DNA from 2 places in the Hyphomonas sediminis genome. Region 1 is predicted to be linked to the other one. Evidence: riboswitches for the same ligand, from Rfam matches in the RefSeq annotation. Region 1 holds a riboswitch; the other holds the start of a gene.
The links. Region 1 has a riboswitch for cobalamin ahead of K1X12_RS08740 (TonB-dependent receptor plug domain-containing protein). Riboswitches for the same ligand answer to the same signal wherever they lie in the genome.
Positions count from the first base shown of each region.

Region 2: linked by a shared signal. The riboswitch ahead of K1X12_RS14840 (TonB-dependent receptor plug domain-containing protein) and the one ahead of K1X12_RS08740 (TonB-dependent receptor plug domain-containing protein) in region 1 are both predicted to bind cobalamin.

Region 1 covers NZ_JAIEZP010000001.1:1,734,201-1,741,489, reverse strand. The annotation lists gene K1X12_RS08750 (FecCD family ABC transporter permease) at 1-815, opposite strand, end outside; gene K1X12_RS08745 (ABC transporter substrate-binding protein) at 812-1,627, opposite strand; gene K1X12_RS08740 (TonB-dependent receptor plug domain-containing protein) at 1,624-3,474, opposite strand; cobalamin riboswitch at 3,589-3,778, opposite strand; gene K1X12_RS08735 (SDR family NAD(P)-dependent oxidoreductase) at 3,993-4,760, opposite strand; gene K1X12_RS08730 (Re/Si-specific NAD(P)(+) transhydrogenase subunit alpha) at 4,820-5,947, shown strand; gene K1X12_RS08725 (proton-translocating transhydrogenase family protein) at 5,944-6,315, shown strand; gene K1X12_RS08720 (NAD(P)(+) transhydrogenase (Re/Si-specific) subunit beta) at 6,319-7,289, shown strand, end outside.
Region 2 covers NZ_JAIEZP010000001.1:3,061,041-3,068,329, reverse strand. The annotation lists gene cobS (adenosylcobinamide-GDP ribazoletransferase) at 1-88, shown strand, start outside; gene cobC (alpha-ribazole phosphatase) at 79-597, shown strand; gene cobO (cob(I)yrinic acid a,c-diamide adenosyltransferase) at 609-1,211, shown strand; cobalamin riboswitch at 1,267-1,455, shown strand; gene K1X12_RS14840 (TonB-dependent receptor plug domain-containing protein) at 1,624-3,471, shown strand; gene K1X12_RS14835 (ABC transporter substrate-binding protein) at 3,481-4,326, shown strand; gene K1X12_RS14830 (FecCD family ABC transporter permease) at 4,323-5,312, shown strand; gene K1X12_RS14825 (ABC transporter ATP-binding protein) at 5,305-6,066, shown strand; gene K1X12_RS14820 (cobyric acid synthase) at 6,063-7,289, shown strand, end outside.

The sequences.
Region 1 (7,289 bases):
CGCTGCGGATCATGCTTCACGAAGGGGCGGATGACATGCGGCGCGACGATGCCGACAAAGCCGATCGTCCCGGCGGTCGCGACACCCGCCCCTGCGAGCAGCGACGTGCCCGCAATGACCAGCAGGCGAATGCGGCGCGGATCGGCGCCCAGCGTGCGGGCGGTCTCGTCCCCGAGGCTGAGGGCACGCAGGCCCGGCCCGGCGAGGAAGACCAGCGCTGCGCCGATGATCCAGCCCGGCGCGCCGAGCAGCAGGTCGGCCCAGGAGCGGTTGGCGACAGAACCCATCATCCAGTTGACGAGATCGGCGAGGCTGTAGGGGTTGGGCGCCATGTTGAGCGCCAGGGACATCAAGGCCCCGGCAAAGCTCGACAGGCCAATGCCGATCAGCAACAGCGTGACGCTGCCCGCCCCGCGCATGGCGGCGAAGACGAGGAGCAGCGTCGCCACGCCTGCGCCAAGGATCGCCGCAACCGGCACGGCGAAGCTGTTGACGGCGGCAAAGCCAAAGAAGATGGCGATCACTGCGCCGAGCGCCGAGAAGGCAGAAACGCCCAGCACGCCAGGCTCTGCCAGCGGGTTTTGCAACAGGCCCTGCAGGGCGGCGCCCGCGAGGCCGAGCGCAGCGCCCGTCGCGAAGGCGGCGACCGCGCGCGGCAGGCGCAGCTCCCAGACGATGGTGCGGATGCGCTCGTCGCCCTGCCCGATGAGCGCGGCAAGCGTATCGCCAAGACCGAGCGGCGCCGTGCCAACGAGCGCGGAGAGCGCAAACAGGATGGCAACCGCCAGCGCGAGCAGGACCGTCAGGCGCATCATCGGCCCGCCTCCAGCTCTACCGCGATATGAGCCGCTTCATCCGCCACGAACCAGCCACCGCAGGAAACGCGGGCTTCGTCCATGTCGATCACCTGCGCGCCCGCCATCAGCCTCTGCATGACCGGATGACGCGAGACCGACCAGCGGTCGGTGGCGTCATCATCAAATCCGAAAAATGCCGCCAGCATCAGCGACGGCGGCGCAAGCACCAGGCCCTCCAGCGGCAGGCTTGTCCAGCCCGTGCCGGTGTTGGCGTTCTCCAGCCCCGCGCGATGCATGATCTCCTCGATCATCGTATCTTTCCCGGCGCTGACGCCGCCCGGCGTCACATAGAGCGCGCGAAGCCCGGTTGGCGCAGACGGGCCAGGACGCGCCGCGAGGAGTTCCTCCGCCCGCGCACTCTGCCCCATCTCTGCCGCCACGGCGCGAAGCACATCATCCGTACCCTCAATATCTGCGGCGTAGCCCAGCTGAACCGAACGAATGCCAAAGCGTTCGTAAAGCTGCAGAGCGCGCGGGTCCCCGCCCCAGCTTCGGATCACGATATCCGGGTCCAGCGCGACGACATCTTCCGCCGCCGTGCGGACCTTGGGAATGCCCGCCGCCTTTTTCCTGAAATAGCTGAACTCCCGCTCGGCATCCTTCGAGAGCGCAAGGATCTGCGCCCGGTCTGCCAGCGCCAGAACGAACTGGTCTGCGCAATAGTCCAGCGACACGACCGTCGGCCGTGCCGGCGCGGCGCCAGCCGTCTCTGCACCCGCAGAACCGGCCAGCCCGAGCATCAGGCAAAAGGCGGCAAGCCTCAGTTTCAACGCAGTTTCAGCCCCACGAACACGCCGGCGCCCGGCGCGTGGTAACCGTAAACATCGGTTGCCGTCTCATCAAAGACATTCTCGCCGCGCAGGGTCACCGCGATACGATCCGTGATCGGATATTCCGCCGTGATCGAGGCCAGCGTGTAGGCGTCCAGCGAAACCGCGCGGGCCGGGAACGGGCCAAAGTCGGTGTCGCCCTGCTCGCCGACATAATCGAGCGCCGCGCCGAGGCGGAAGCCGTTCGGATTGACCAGCCAGTCCGCCGCCAGAGACGCGGTAGCCTCCGGAATGCGGATCTCGTCCACGCCGGTATTGTCCTGCGAGTCAAAGAAGGTCGCCTGGCCGGAGAAGGCAAGATTTGCCAGCGCCTGCCAGCGGGCCGCCAGTTCCACACCGCTACGCTCGCTGTCGGTTGCCCGGTTGAGCGCGGTGGAGGTGAAGTCCGGATTGAACGCGGTGTAGATCTCGTTCGTCAGGTCCGCGTCGAAATACGTCGCCGAATAGCTGAACGCACCGACCGTCTGTTCCCAGCCGATTTCCCAGCTGGTCGACTCTTCCGGCTTCAGGTCCGGATTGCCGACGAAGCTGCCGGGGAAGAAGCCGAACATTTCGGTGAAGGTCGGGTTCTTGATGCCAGTGCCGACAGACGCGCGTACGCGCCCGCCAACCTGATCGAACGCATAGCCCGCGCCGAGGCGCCAGGTGGTGGCGTCATCAAAGCGGCCATCATTGTCGTCGAAACGTGCCGAAGCGGAGAAGTCGAACGCGCCGGCGGCAAGGCGGTATTCCGCGGCAAGGCCCACCGTCTCGAAGGTTTCCGAAGCATCGGTTGCGCCCGCATACTGCACGTCGGTGCGATCATACTTCTCACGCTCATAGTCCAGCAGGCCGGTCAGCGTGTGAACGCCGCTGGTGAAACGCGGGGACCAGGCAAACTTGGCGCGCTGGCCTTTAGCGTCGTCCGTCTTTGCGCCGCCGCTGAAATTGTCGCGGTCAACTTCATTGTAGCTGGCGCGGATCACGTGATCGATCGCGCCATAGCTGCCGGTGAGCGAGGCGCCCGCCAGCCACTGGTCGGCTTCGGTGCGGTTATCAGTATCGTTGAGCAAGCCGTCAAAGTCCGTATCCGAATCGAAATCGGATTCAGATTTGCGGGCGAGACCGATCAGCGAGAGCGACCAGTCCGGAGCGATGTCGAACTTGCCCGTGAGGAGACCGGAGAGGGCTTCGGAGCCGTCTTTCTCGCCGCCATTGCCCGAGCTGTCGACGCCGTCCGTGGTGAAGCCGGAGATGGCTGCGCCGAACTGCTCGCCCGACCAGCCGAGATTGCCGCGGGCGGTGCCGAAACTGCCGGCTTCTGCCGAGGCCGTTAGGCCCGCATCACGCGCCGCCGAGAGGGAAACAACCCCACCGATGGCATCGGAGCCGTGGATGGAGGAGGCTGCGCCGCGCAGCACTTCGATGCCACCAACCGGCAGCGCCGTCAGCAGGCCGAAATCGGTTTCGCCGTTCACCGGATCAGAAACTTCGATCCCGTCGAACAGGACCAGCGTGTGGTTGGCTTCAGCGCCGCGCATACGCACCTGGGTGAGGCCGCCAATGCTGCCCGAGCGGGACACCGCAACGCCGGGAACGGCGCGCAGCTGGTCTGCCGGGTTTGGCGAAAGGCGAACAGCAAGGTCTTCTTCCGTCAGCACAGAGACGGATGAGGTAACACGGTCGATCTCAACCGCGCGCAGGCCGGTGACTTCGACGGGGTCCAGAATGCGGGCTTCTTCGGCCTGGGCGAGGGACGCATTGAGGACAAGCGCGGACGCGCCTGCGAGAGTGAGTCTGAGGAACATCGGTCCACAGGTCCTTCTTTGGCCGGAGGGAATTATCCCTGCGCGGCGGGTTCATGACATGTCGCATGAACGGAAGGTTGCCTTCCGCGGCCCCTCGCCTGGTCCCGGGCGGCGAGCCAACGACGGCAACAGGCAGGTCTCCTGACTTCGCGGATCATCGCCGGGGAGAGCTGCCTTCCCGGTTTCCCAGTGGCAAATGGCTCACACGGCTCCCCGCTCACAGTTACGGGCATAGCGCCGGAGTCTCACCGGCTTCCCTTTTCACCCGGACCTTGATCCGGGCACCTGTCGCGTGAGGGGGCTGTAATCCGGTTTTTGCAGCGCGGCAAGCAGGGGGCATGAATACGCAGGCTGCGCCCCCTCCGTCAGTCTGCTGCGCAGCCTGCCACCTCCCCCGCAAACGGGGGAGGAGTCCACCGCACCATCTCAGAGGTGGGCACAACGTCAATCCTCCCCTGCTCGCGGGGGAGGTGCCCGAAGGGCGGAGGGGGACGCCCCGGTTCGTCTACGCCCGAAATCTAAAGACTGTTCAGCAAATGCCCGCCATCGACCACAAGCGTCGAGCCGGTCATGAAGCTGCCAGCGTCAGAGGCGAGCAGCAGCAGCGGGCCGGCCAGTTCGTCGATATTCCCGATGCGGCGCATTGCGATGCGGCGCAGCATCATCTGCCCCTGTTCGCTGTCGAGGAACTCGTCATTGATCTCGGTCTTGAAATAGCCCGGCGCGATGGCGTTCACGCGCACATTGTAGCGCGCCATTTCCAGCGCCATCTGGCGGGTCATGTGGTCCACCCCGGCTTTCGAAACACAGTAAGCAGTCGTCATCGCCTGCGGGTGGAGGCCGGTGATCGAGGCAATGTTGATGATGGAGCCTTTGGCGCCCGCCTTCACCATGGCGTTTGCGCCATGCTTGGCAACGCGCCAGACGCCGGTGAGATTGGTGTCGATCACCGCGTTCCAGTCGTCCTCGCTCATGTCGCGGAACCAGCCCTCTCGGGACATGCCGGAATTGTTGACGATCACATCCGCCGGGCGGCCGAGCGCCTCCTGGATGCTCTCGAAAGCGGCGATGATGCTGCCGTCGCTGGTGACATCCATGGCGACGGGCAACGCGTTGCCGCCTTTTTTCTGGATGGCAGCGGCGACCTCTTCGAGGCGGTCCATACGGCGTGCCGCAAGGACAACCGTAGCGCCCGCATCGGAGAGAACATGCGCGAAATGGCGCCCCAGACCGCTTGACGCACCGGTAACCAGAGCGACACGATTAGCCAGACTAAACAAACTCATGCCCTAAACCCTCAAAATAACTATTGCATGGCGCAAAGTTTAACCTAATCCAAGGCGCCATGAAGATATCAGTGCTCAAAGAACGGCGACCCGGCGAAACCCGCGTGGCGGCAACTCCGGAGACAGTCAAGAAACTAATTGGCCTGGGCCACACGGTCACGGTCGAGGGAGGAGCAGGAACCGTTGCCGGTTTCCTGGACGCAGCCTTTACGGAAGCAGGCGCCAGCATCGCTGGTTCTGCCGCCGAGGCAGCGAATGGCGCGGACATTGTGTTCAAGGTCCGCCGCCCGGAGAAAGACGAGATTGCCGCCCTGCCCGAAGGCACGGCGCTGATCGCGCTGATGGAGCCGTTTGCGTACCCCGCTGACGAACTCGCCGCGCTCAATGCCCGCAAGATTGCGGCGCTCTCGATGGAATTTACCCCCCGCATCACGCGCGCCCAGTCGATGGATGCGCTCTCATCCCAGTCGAACCTCGCCGGCTATCGCGCGGTCATCGAAGGGGCACAGATCTATGGCCGCGCCATGCCGATGATGATGACGGCAGCGGGCACGGTTGCCCCGGCCAAGGTGTTCATCATGGGCGCCGGTGTGGCCGGCCTCCAGGCGATCGCCACCGCCCGCCGCCTCGGCGCGGTTGTGACGGCTACGGACGTTCGTCCCGCCGCCAAGGAACAGGTCGCCTCGCTCGGCGCGAAGTTCATCGCGGTGGAGGATGAAGAGTTCAAGGCCGCCGAAACCGCTGGCGGTTACGCCAAGGAAATGTCCAAGGAATACCAGGCGAAACAAGCTGCCCTCACGGCCAGCCACATCGCCAAGCAGGATATCGTCGTCACCACGGCGCTGATCCCCGGCCGTCCGGCCCCGGTGCTGGTCACCGAGGAGATGGTGAAAGCCATGAAGCCCGGTTCGGTGATCGTCGACATGGCCGTCAGCCAGGGCGGCAACTGCCCCCTGTCGAAGCCGGACGAGATCGTCGATGTCGGCGGGGTGAAACTGGCCGGGTTCTCGAACCTGCCAGCCCGCCTGCCGGCGGACTCCTCCTCGCTCTATGCCAAAAACCTCCTCGCCTTCCTTCCGCTGATCACGGCTGAAGGCGGCGCGCTCACCCTCGACACCGAGGATGAAGTCGTCGTCGCCATGCTGCTGACGCGGAACGGCGAAACTGTAAGTGAAAGGCTGAAGTGATGAAACGCGCTCTCGCCACCACCGTTGCCCTCACCGCCTTTGCCCTCCCGGCCTTTGCCGATGCGGGCGGTATCAACTCCACTGTGTTCCTGGCTGCGATCTTCGCGCTCGCCTGCTTTGTCGGCTATTATGTCGTCTGGTCGGTGACGCCTGCCCTGCACACGCCCCTGATGGCCGTGACGAACGCGATTTCGTCCGTGATCGTCGTTGGCGCGCTGGTTGCTGCGGCGGCCCATGGCCTCTCTTCGGAAGGCTGGATCGCCAAGATCCTCGGCGCCATCGCCGTTGCCCTCGCCAGTGTCAACATCTTCGGCGGCTTCCTGGTCACCCAGCGCATGCTCGCCATGTACAAGAAGAAGGGGAGCTAACCTATGGACCAGTTCCATTCCACCTGGGCGCCCCTGCTCTATCTCGTCTCGGGCATCCTCTTCATCCTCGCCCTGCGCGGCCTGTCCAGCCCGGCCACCAGCCAGAAGGGCAACCGTAACGGCATGATCGGCATGGCGATTGCGGTCGCCACCACCATCGCCCTGCTCTGGAACTCGCTGGACCCGGCCACCTGGGCGCTGATGATCGGCGCTGTCGCCGTCGGCGGCACCATCGGCGCCATCATCGCCCGCAAGATCCCGATGACGGACATGCCCCAGCTTGTCGCCGCCTTCCACTCGCTCGTCGGCCTTGCCGCTGTGCTGGTGGCCTCGGCCGCGCTTTATGCGCCCGGCAGCTTCGGCATCCTGGGCATCACCGGCATCAAGGCCGCCTCGCTGATCGAACTGGGCCTCGGCTCGGCCATCGGCGCGCTGACCTTCACCGGCTCGGTCATCGCCTTTGCCAAGCTCAACGGCAATATGAGCGGCGCGCCGATCCTGCTGCCCGCCCGCCACCTGCTGAACATCGCGCTCGGCGTCGGCATCGTTGCGCTGCTGGTGATCCTCATCCAGTCGAACGGCACCGCCCATTGGGCCTTCTGGGGCCTGACGGCGCTGGCGCTGGTCCTTGGCATCACGCTCATCATCCCGATCGGCGGGGCAGACATGCCCGTCGTCGTCTCGATGCTGAACTCCTATTCGGGCTGGGCGGCGGCTGCGCTGGGCTTCACGCTGGGCAACTTCGCGCTGATCATCACGGGCGCCCTCGTTGGCTCGTCCGGCGCGATCCTCTCCTACATCATGTGTAAGGGCATGAACCGCTCTTTCATCTCGGTGATCCTCGGCGGTTTCGGCGCAGACGACAGCGCCGCTGCCGCCGGCGGCGCCAAGGTGGACCGCCCCTACAAGAAAGGCTCGGCAGACGACGCAGCCTTCATCATGAAGAACGCTTCCAAGGTCATCATCGTGCCGGG
Region 2 (7,289 bases), 1.3 Mb from region 1:
GCTCGGCGGCTATACCGGCGACACCCTCGGCGCGGTCCAGCAGGTGAGCGAGGCAGGCTTTTATCTGGGTCTGCTGTTATGGCTCTGATCCTGCTGCGTCATACGCGCCCAGACGTGGACGCGGGCACTTGCTATGGAAGGCGCGATGTCGGGCTGGCGGCGACCTTTGCGGAGGAGGCCGAAGCGTTGCTGTCTCAGCTGCCCGCATTCGACCGCGTCGTGACCAGCCCGCTTTCGCGTTGCCGGCGGCTGGCCGATTATATCGCGGGACAGACGAGCCGCAGTGTCACCGAAGACGATCGATTGGGGGAAATGGATTTTGGGTGCTGGGAAGGCTGGGCCTGGAGCGCGCTTCCTCGTGAGGAAGTCGATGCCTGGGCAAATGACTTCCTGCATGCCCGGCCTCATGGCGGCGAAAGCGTCGCTATGCTGCGCGCCCGCGCCCTTGAAGCGCTCGACGCATACCGGAAGCTGGAAGGTGACACCTTGATTGTTACCCATGGCGGCGTCATCAAGGCCGCTCTTGCAATGGACGAAACCGCCGAGAGCCATGCGACGACGCTGGATTTTGGAAGCTTTGTCACCCTGAATGACTGAAAGGACACGGCATGAGCGACCGGGACACACATACTGAAAAGATGAGGGCGCTGCAGGCGGAGCAGAAGAAGAAGACCTCTGAAGCGCGCGATCCCGGGCGCGGTCTGGTCCTCGTTCACACCGGCAATGGCAAGGGCAAGTCGAGCTCGGCCTTCGGTGTCATCATCCGGGCGCTCGGCTGGAAGCAGAAGGTTGGTGTCGTCCAGTTCATCAAGGGCAAATGGATCACGGGCGAAAAGCAGTTCTTCATGTCGCTGAAAGACCAGGTGGACTGGCACACGATGGGAGATGGTTTCACCTGGGACACGCAGGACCGCAACCGCGATATTGCAGCCGCTGAAGCGGCATTTGCAAAGGCTCGCGAGATGATGGAGAGCGGAAACTATGATCTCATCGTGCTGGATGAAATCAATATTGCCCTGCGCTATGACTATCTTGATGTGGCGGCCGTGATTGATGGCCTGAAGGCGCGATCGGATCGCACAGGCGTTATCCTGACAGGGCGTGATGCCAGACCTGAACTTTGTCAGTATGCTGATCTCGTTAGCGAAATGACCGAAGTCAAGCATCCCTTCAAGGCCGGCATCAAGGCCCAGCGAGGGATCGATTTCTAGCAATTGCCTTTGCGTCAGGGGCCACAAGAGGCATTGACAGACATTCGCACTTGCAACATCAGAACGATCAGATGGTGCTCCTCTAACCGGGAGCTAAGAGGGAAGCCGGTGTGAATCCGGTGCTGTACCCGCAACTGTCAGCCGGGAGCTGATGGCCAACATGCCACTGGAACGCAAGTTCTGGGAAGGCGGCCAAAGGTGATGATCGGTGAGCCAGGAGACCTGCCATCGCGTCGTTCGTCCGGAGGCCGGGAAGAGTTCTCTGCGGGCGGGAAGGCTGATGCCTCTCCTTTTGTAACGACATCGAGAAAATTGGCTGGCCGCCCACATGAGTAACCTCATGGGCCAGATGACGTCGTTATGAATTGCACCTGTCTTTCCGGGCGGCGGGGGTGCATTGAGGGGAATACCCATGTCGTACAAAACGGCGCTGCTCAGTGCGGCCACTATTGCTGTGGCTGTGCCAGCTTTTGCACAAATTTCTGAGGCTGAGGAAAGCCGGCTCGGACCGGTCATCGTTGAAGGCTCACGCCTTGGCCAGACCGCAACTGAAGTCGGCTCCAGCGTCAGCATTATCTCCGCGCAAGACCTTGAGAAACTGGACTTCGACTTCGCGCTGGATGCCGTGGCGACTGCGCCGGGCGTAACGATCAACCAGAATGGCGCCTTTGGCGGTTCCGCCAGTGTCCGCATTCGCGGAGCCTCCTCCGGACAGACCCTGGTTCTCATTGATGGCGTGCCTGTAGGCGACCCCTCGACGACCGATGGCAGCTTCAACTTCGCTTATCTCGACACCGCCAACATTGAGCGCATCGAGGTCCTCAAGGGGCCGCAGTCGACCCTCTGGGGCTCCAACGCCATCGGCGGCGTGGTCTCCGTTGTTACGCGGCAACCAGAGACGGGGTTCGGCGGCAGCGCATTTGCCGAGTACGGATCGTTCAACACATTCCGGGGGGGCGCTTCGATCGAAGGCGCGAACGAGGCGGGAGATTTCAGGTTTTCGGCAAGCGGCATCACAACCGATGGCCTTTCAAAGGCGGACAAAAAGAATGGCAACTCTGAAGACGATGCCTACGAATCAGCAACCGTGTCGGCGAAAGGGGGGCTGAACCTTCCCAACTCGGCCAGGCTGCAGGCGACTATTCTCTATAATCAGGCTGAGTCAGAATATGATCGCTTCTCCTCGGGCGCGCAGGGAAGCGTCGCCGATGGGGATGAGGTGACCGAGAATGAAACCCTGTCGGGCAATGTCTCGCTCAAACTTCCGCTCATGGATGGCCGGTTCGAAAACCTGTTTCTGATCGGCTATTCCGACATCACCCGTGAGAACTTTACCAATGGTGCGCAAAGCTACTTCGCTGAAGGCGACAGGACGCTCTACCGCTATCAGGGGACTTTCGCGATCAACGATGCAAACAAGGTATCCTTTGGCGCAGAGCGCGAAGAGACTACCGCCAATGGCGACGCGGCGAGCATTGATGGTTTGTTTGCACTGTATGAGCTCAAGCCTGGCGAAAACCTGACGCTGACTGCCGGCGTACGCCAGGACGACGATAATCGTTTTGGCTCGGAGACAACGGCGCGGGTGGCGGCCGCATGGAGCGTTACCGACGGAGTGACGATCCGCTCAAGCTGGGGGCAGGGCTTCAAGGCGCCATCGCTATTCCAGACGACCTACATCTGCACATTCTGTGGCCTGAGCGAACCGAATGCGGACCTCAAGCCTGAAACGTCCGAAGCTTTCGACATCGGACTGGAATGGCGCTCCGCGGATGGGCGTGCAGCGGCGGGCGTCACATACTTCGATCAGGATACTGAGAACCTCATCGATTTCTCATACACCGCCGGCTATGACAATATTGCACGGGTCGAAAGCAAAGGTGTCGAACTGTTTGCCAGCTATGTTCTGGCCAGCTGGCTAAGCGTCTCCGGAAACTACACTTACATTGACGCTGAAGATGGTGACGGCAACGAACTCACACGCCTGCCGGAGCATTCCGGGAATGTGTCGCTTGCTTTTGATCCGGATGGTCCGTTCTCCGGAGCGGTGCTGGTTCGATACAACGGGGATGAGGCAAACACGAACGGCACCACACTGAAAGGCTGGACGCGCGTGGACCTGACGGGCCGCTATGCGATCAATGAGCGTGTTGAACTCTATGGCCGCGTCGAGAACCTGTTTGACAAGCACTATCAGCAGATCCTCGGTTACGGCACGCCCGGCCTTTCAGGATCGGTCGGCATTCGCCTGCGCTACTAGGAGCAGCAGATGTCGAGACTGGCGATCCTTTCACTTCTGGCGTTTGGCCTTTCTGCCTGCGGCGTTCCTCCCGCGCAGCAGGCAGATGAAAGCGAACGCCCGATGCGGATCGTCAGTCTCGATTATTGCGCCGATCAGTATGTTCTGAAGCTTGCCGACGCAGAACAGATCCTGGCCATCTCCCCAGACGGCGTGAAAGAATTTTCCTATATGCGCGATGCGGCGGCTGGCGTTCCGACGGTTCGGCCAGTGGCCGAGGATGTGCTCCTTCTCAAGCCGGACCTTGTCGTCCGCGCGTATGGGGGCGGACCAAACGCTGAAGCATTTTTTAAGCGTGCGGGCGTGCCGGTGCTTACGGTTGGCTGGACTTCAAATGTTGACAGTGAAGAGGTCGGCTCCATTCCAAGCCTGATCCAGCATATGGCAGATGGCCTTGGCCAGGGCGAGCGGGGGCGGGATCTTGTCGCCGATTTCCGGACGCGCCTGCAAACACTTCGTAGGCGCACGGATGGTGAAATTGCCCTCTACATGACGCCGGCCGGCATCACGACCGGCCCCGGTTCCATGGTGCATGAAATGCTTCGGGAGGCGGGTTTCGAGAACTTCGAACAGAAACCGGGCTGGCGCTCGATCCCTCTCGAACGTCTTGCTTATGAACAGCCGGATGTCATCGCAGCTGCTTTCTTCGACCAGCTAACCAATCATCCGGATTCCTGGAGCCCGATGAAACATCCGGTCGCAGAGCGCCAGATGAATGATCACACAGTGGTGCCGCTGAAGGGGGCATGGACCGCCTGTGGCGGCTGGTTCATTCTCGATGCCATCGAGGCGCTGGCCCGAGGAGGCGGGAAATGATTGACCGCCTGTTGCTGCCCGTCCTGATAACTGCCTCCGTGTTCGCCGTTTTTATGGCCTGCCTGCTTGGCTCGACACCTTTGCCCGCCGACAGGGTCATCGCCGCTTTCTTTGGTGGCGCGGATGTTGGTGACCGGCTGGTCGTCTGGCAGATCCGTCTGCCGCGGGCAATTGCGGCGTTCATCACCGGCGCAGCGCTTGGCATCAGCGGCGCCGCCTTGCAGGGCCTGCTGCGCAATCCGCTTGCTGAACCAGGTGTTCTGGGGGTCTCGGCCTCGGCCTCCCTGTTTGCAACGTTTTCGCTTTACTATGGCTTTGCGGCGCTTTCGCCGTGGGTTCTTCCGGTCTCTGCGATTGCTGGCGCGCTTGCTGCAACTGTCTTGATAGCGCTTGCCGCCATCCGGACGCGATCTGTCGTGACCCTCATTCTGATTGGTGTCGGGCTTTCCAGCTTTTCCGGCGCGGCAATGACGCTGCTGATGAACCTCGCTCCCAATCCGTTCTCATTGTCCGACATGATCAACTGGATGCTTGGCTCGGTTGCCAATCGCAGCTTTCAGGAGGTCGGCCTCGTGGCCCCGTTCATCCTCGCAGGCGGCGGTATCCTGCTTATGTCGCGGCGCGGACTGTCCGCTCTGACCCTAGGCGAGGAAGCAGCAACCGGTGTCGGGCTCAATCTGCGAAACCAGCGCATACTGACGGTTCTGGGGGCGGGGCTGGCCACAGGCGGGTCCGTGGCGCTGGCCGGGGCAATCGGATTTGCCGGAATTGTCGCCCCGCACATAATTCGGCCACTGGTAAAACATGATCCTGCCCGGTCGCTCATTCCATCGGCGCTCCTGGCGGGCCTTTTCCTCGTTCTGGCGGATATTGGCGTGCGCCTGCTGCCCACTTCCAACGAACTCAAGCTCGGCGTCGTCGCTGCGCTGGTCGGTGCGCCTGCCTTTGTCTGGATTGCGATGAGAAGGCGTGCCCTGAATGGCTGATTTGGAGATCCGGAACCTCTCGGTGCGGGCCGGTAAGGCAAAGATTGTTTGCAAGGCGAGCCTCAGATTGGCGCAGGGTGAACTGGTGGCGCTGCTGGGTCCAAATGGGGCGGGCAAGACCAGCCTGCTTCGTTCTGCGCTCGGACTTGAAAGTCGCGCCTCCGGCGAAGCGCTGTTGAATGGCGACGATAGCGAAAAGCTGTCGCCTATGGAGCGCGCTCGCCGCGTTGCTTTTCTTCCACAACAGCGCCCGCTTGCGTGGCCGAACACCGTTCGCGATGTCGTCGCTCTTGGCCGATTTGCTTATGGCGCTGCTCCGGGACGCCTCAGCCAAATGGATTCTGTTGCGGTCGAGCGCGCGATCAGGCTCTGCGACCTGACCGGGCTTGCGGATCGCCATACCGACACGCTCTCGGGCGGCGAGCTTGCGCGGGTTCATTGTGCCCGGGCGTTCGCGGCAGACGCCCCGCTTCTGGTTGCGGATGAGCCTGTGGCCGCATTGGACCCACGCCATCAGTTCCGCGTCATGGATATGATCCGGCACTTCGTCGACGAGGGAGGCGGCGCGCTGGTTGTCCTTCACGATATAGCCCTGGCGGCAAGATATGCAACGCGAATGGTCTGGATGAAGGACGGCCACGTCATTGCAGACGGTTCGCCAGAAGATACGCTTACGGAGGGGCGTCTGGCGGACATCTACGGGGTCCGCGCGCGTGTGGATGGGCGATCTGTGGAGATCGAAGGGGCGACATGACTGCAAAGACGTTGATGCTTCAGGGCACTGGCTCTGATGTAGGCAAGTCCATTCTTACTGCAGCGATTTGCCGGATTGCAAAACGCCGGGGATTGAGCGTTGCCCCTTTCAAGCCGCAGAACATGTCCAACAATGCGGCTGCTTGCGCCTCTGGCGGAGAAATCGGCCGCGCGCAGGCGCTCCAAGCTCTGGCATGCGGACTGGCGCCAGATACGGATTTCAATCCAGTCCTCCTGAAACCGGAAACGGACCGGCGGGCGCAGCTGATCGTGCATGGAAAAACGGTCGGGGCCATGGATGCCGCCCACTATATGGCACATCGCGGCGATCTGCTGGAAAGGGTCATGGAGAGTTTCAATCGCCTGACGGCTGCGCATGATCTTGTCCTCGTCGAGGGGGCGGGCAGTCCTTCGGAAATCAACCTGCGTGCCCGCGACATCGCCAATATGGGGTTTGCGCGGCGCGCCGGCGTTCCTGTCTGCCTGATCGGAGACATCGACAAGGGCGGGGTGATTGCAAGTCTGGTGGGCGCCAAAGCCGTGCTGGACGAAGACGATGCCGCAATGATCACAGGGTTTCTCGTGAACAAGTTCCGTGGTGATCCGGCGCTTTTTGCAGATGGAATGCGTGCCATAGAAGAGAAGACCGGTTGGCCATGTTTCGGCGTTGTCCCCTGGCTCCCTGCGACGGCCTATCTTCCTGCGGAAGATGCTGTCGTTTTACAGCGGTCGAGTGCAGGGAAAGGTGGGAACCTGCTGGTGGTTGCGCCCATGCTGTCGCGCATGGCGAATTTCGACGATGCCGATCCTCTGAAACAGGAGCCAGGGGTAGATTTCAAATGGGTGGCGCCTGGGCAGCCGATCCCCCGCGCGGCGGATGTGATCATCCTGTTTGGCACCAAGTCCACGCTTGGCGATCTCGCTTTCCTGCGCCAGCAGGGCTGGGATCACGATCTCATTGCCCATGCCCGCGCCGGGGGACGGGTCCTCGGTGTGTGTGGCGGCTATCAGATGCTCGGTAGGCGGATTTCCGATCCTGACGGGGTTGATGGCTGTCCTGGAGAGGCACACGGTTTGGGTTTGCTGGAAGTGGAGACGCTGATGACGTGCCACAAACAGGTGGCGCCGGTTTCGGGCCAGTGTTCCCAAAGCCTGTCTCCGGTGGCCGGCTACGAGATACACACCGGGCGGACCACCGGGCGGGATACAGAACGGCCCATGTTT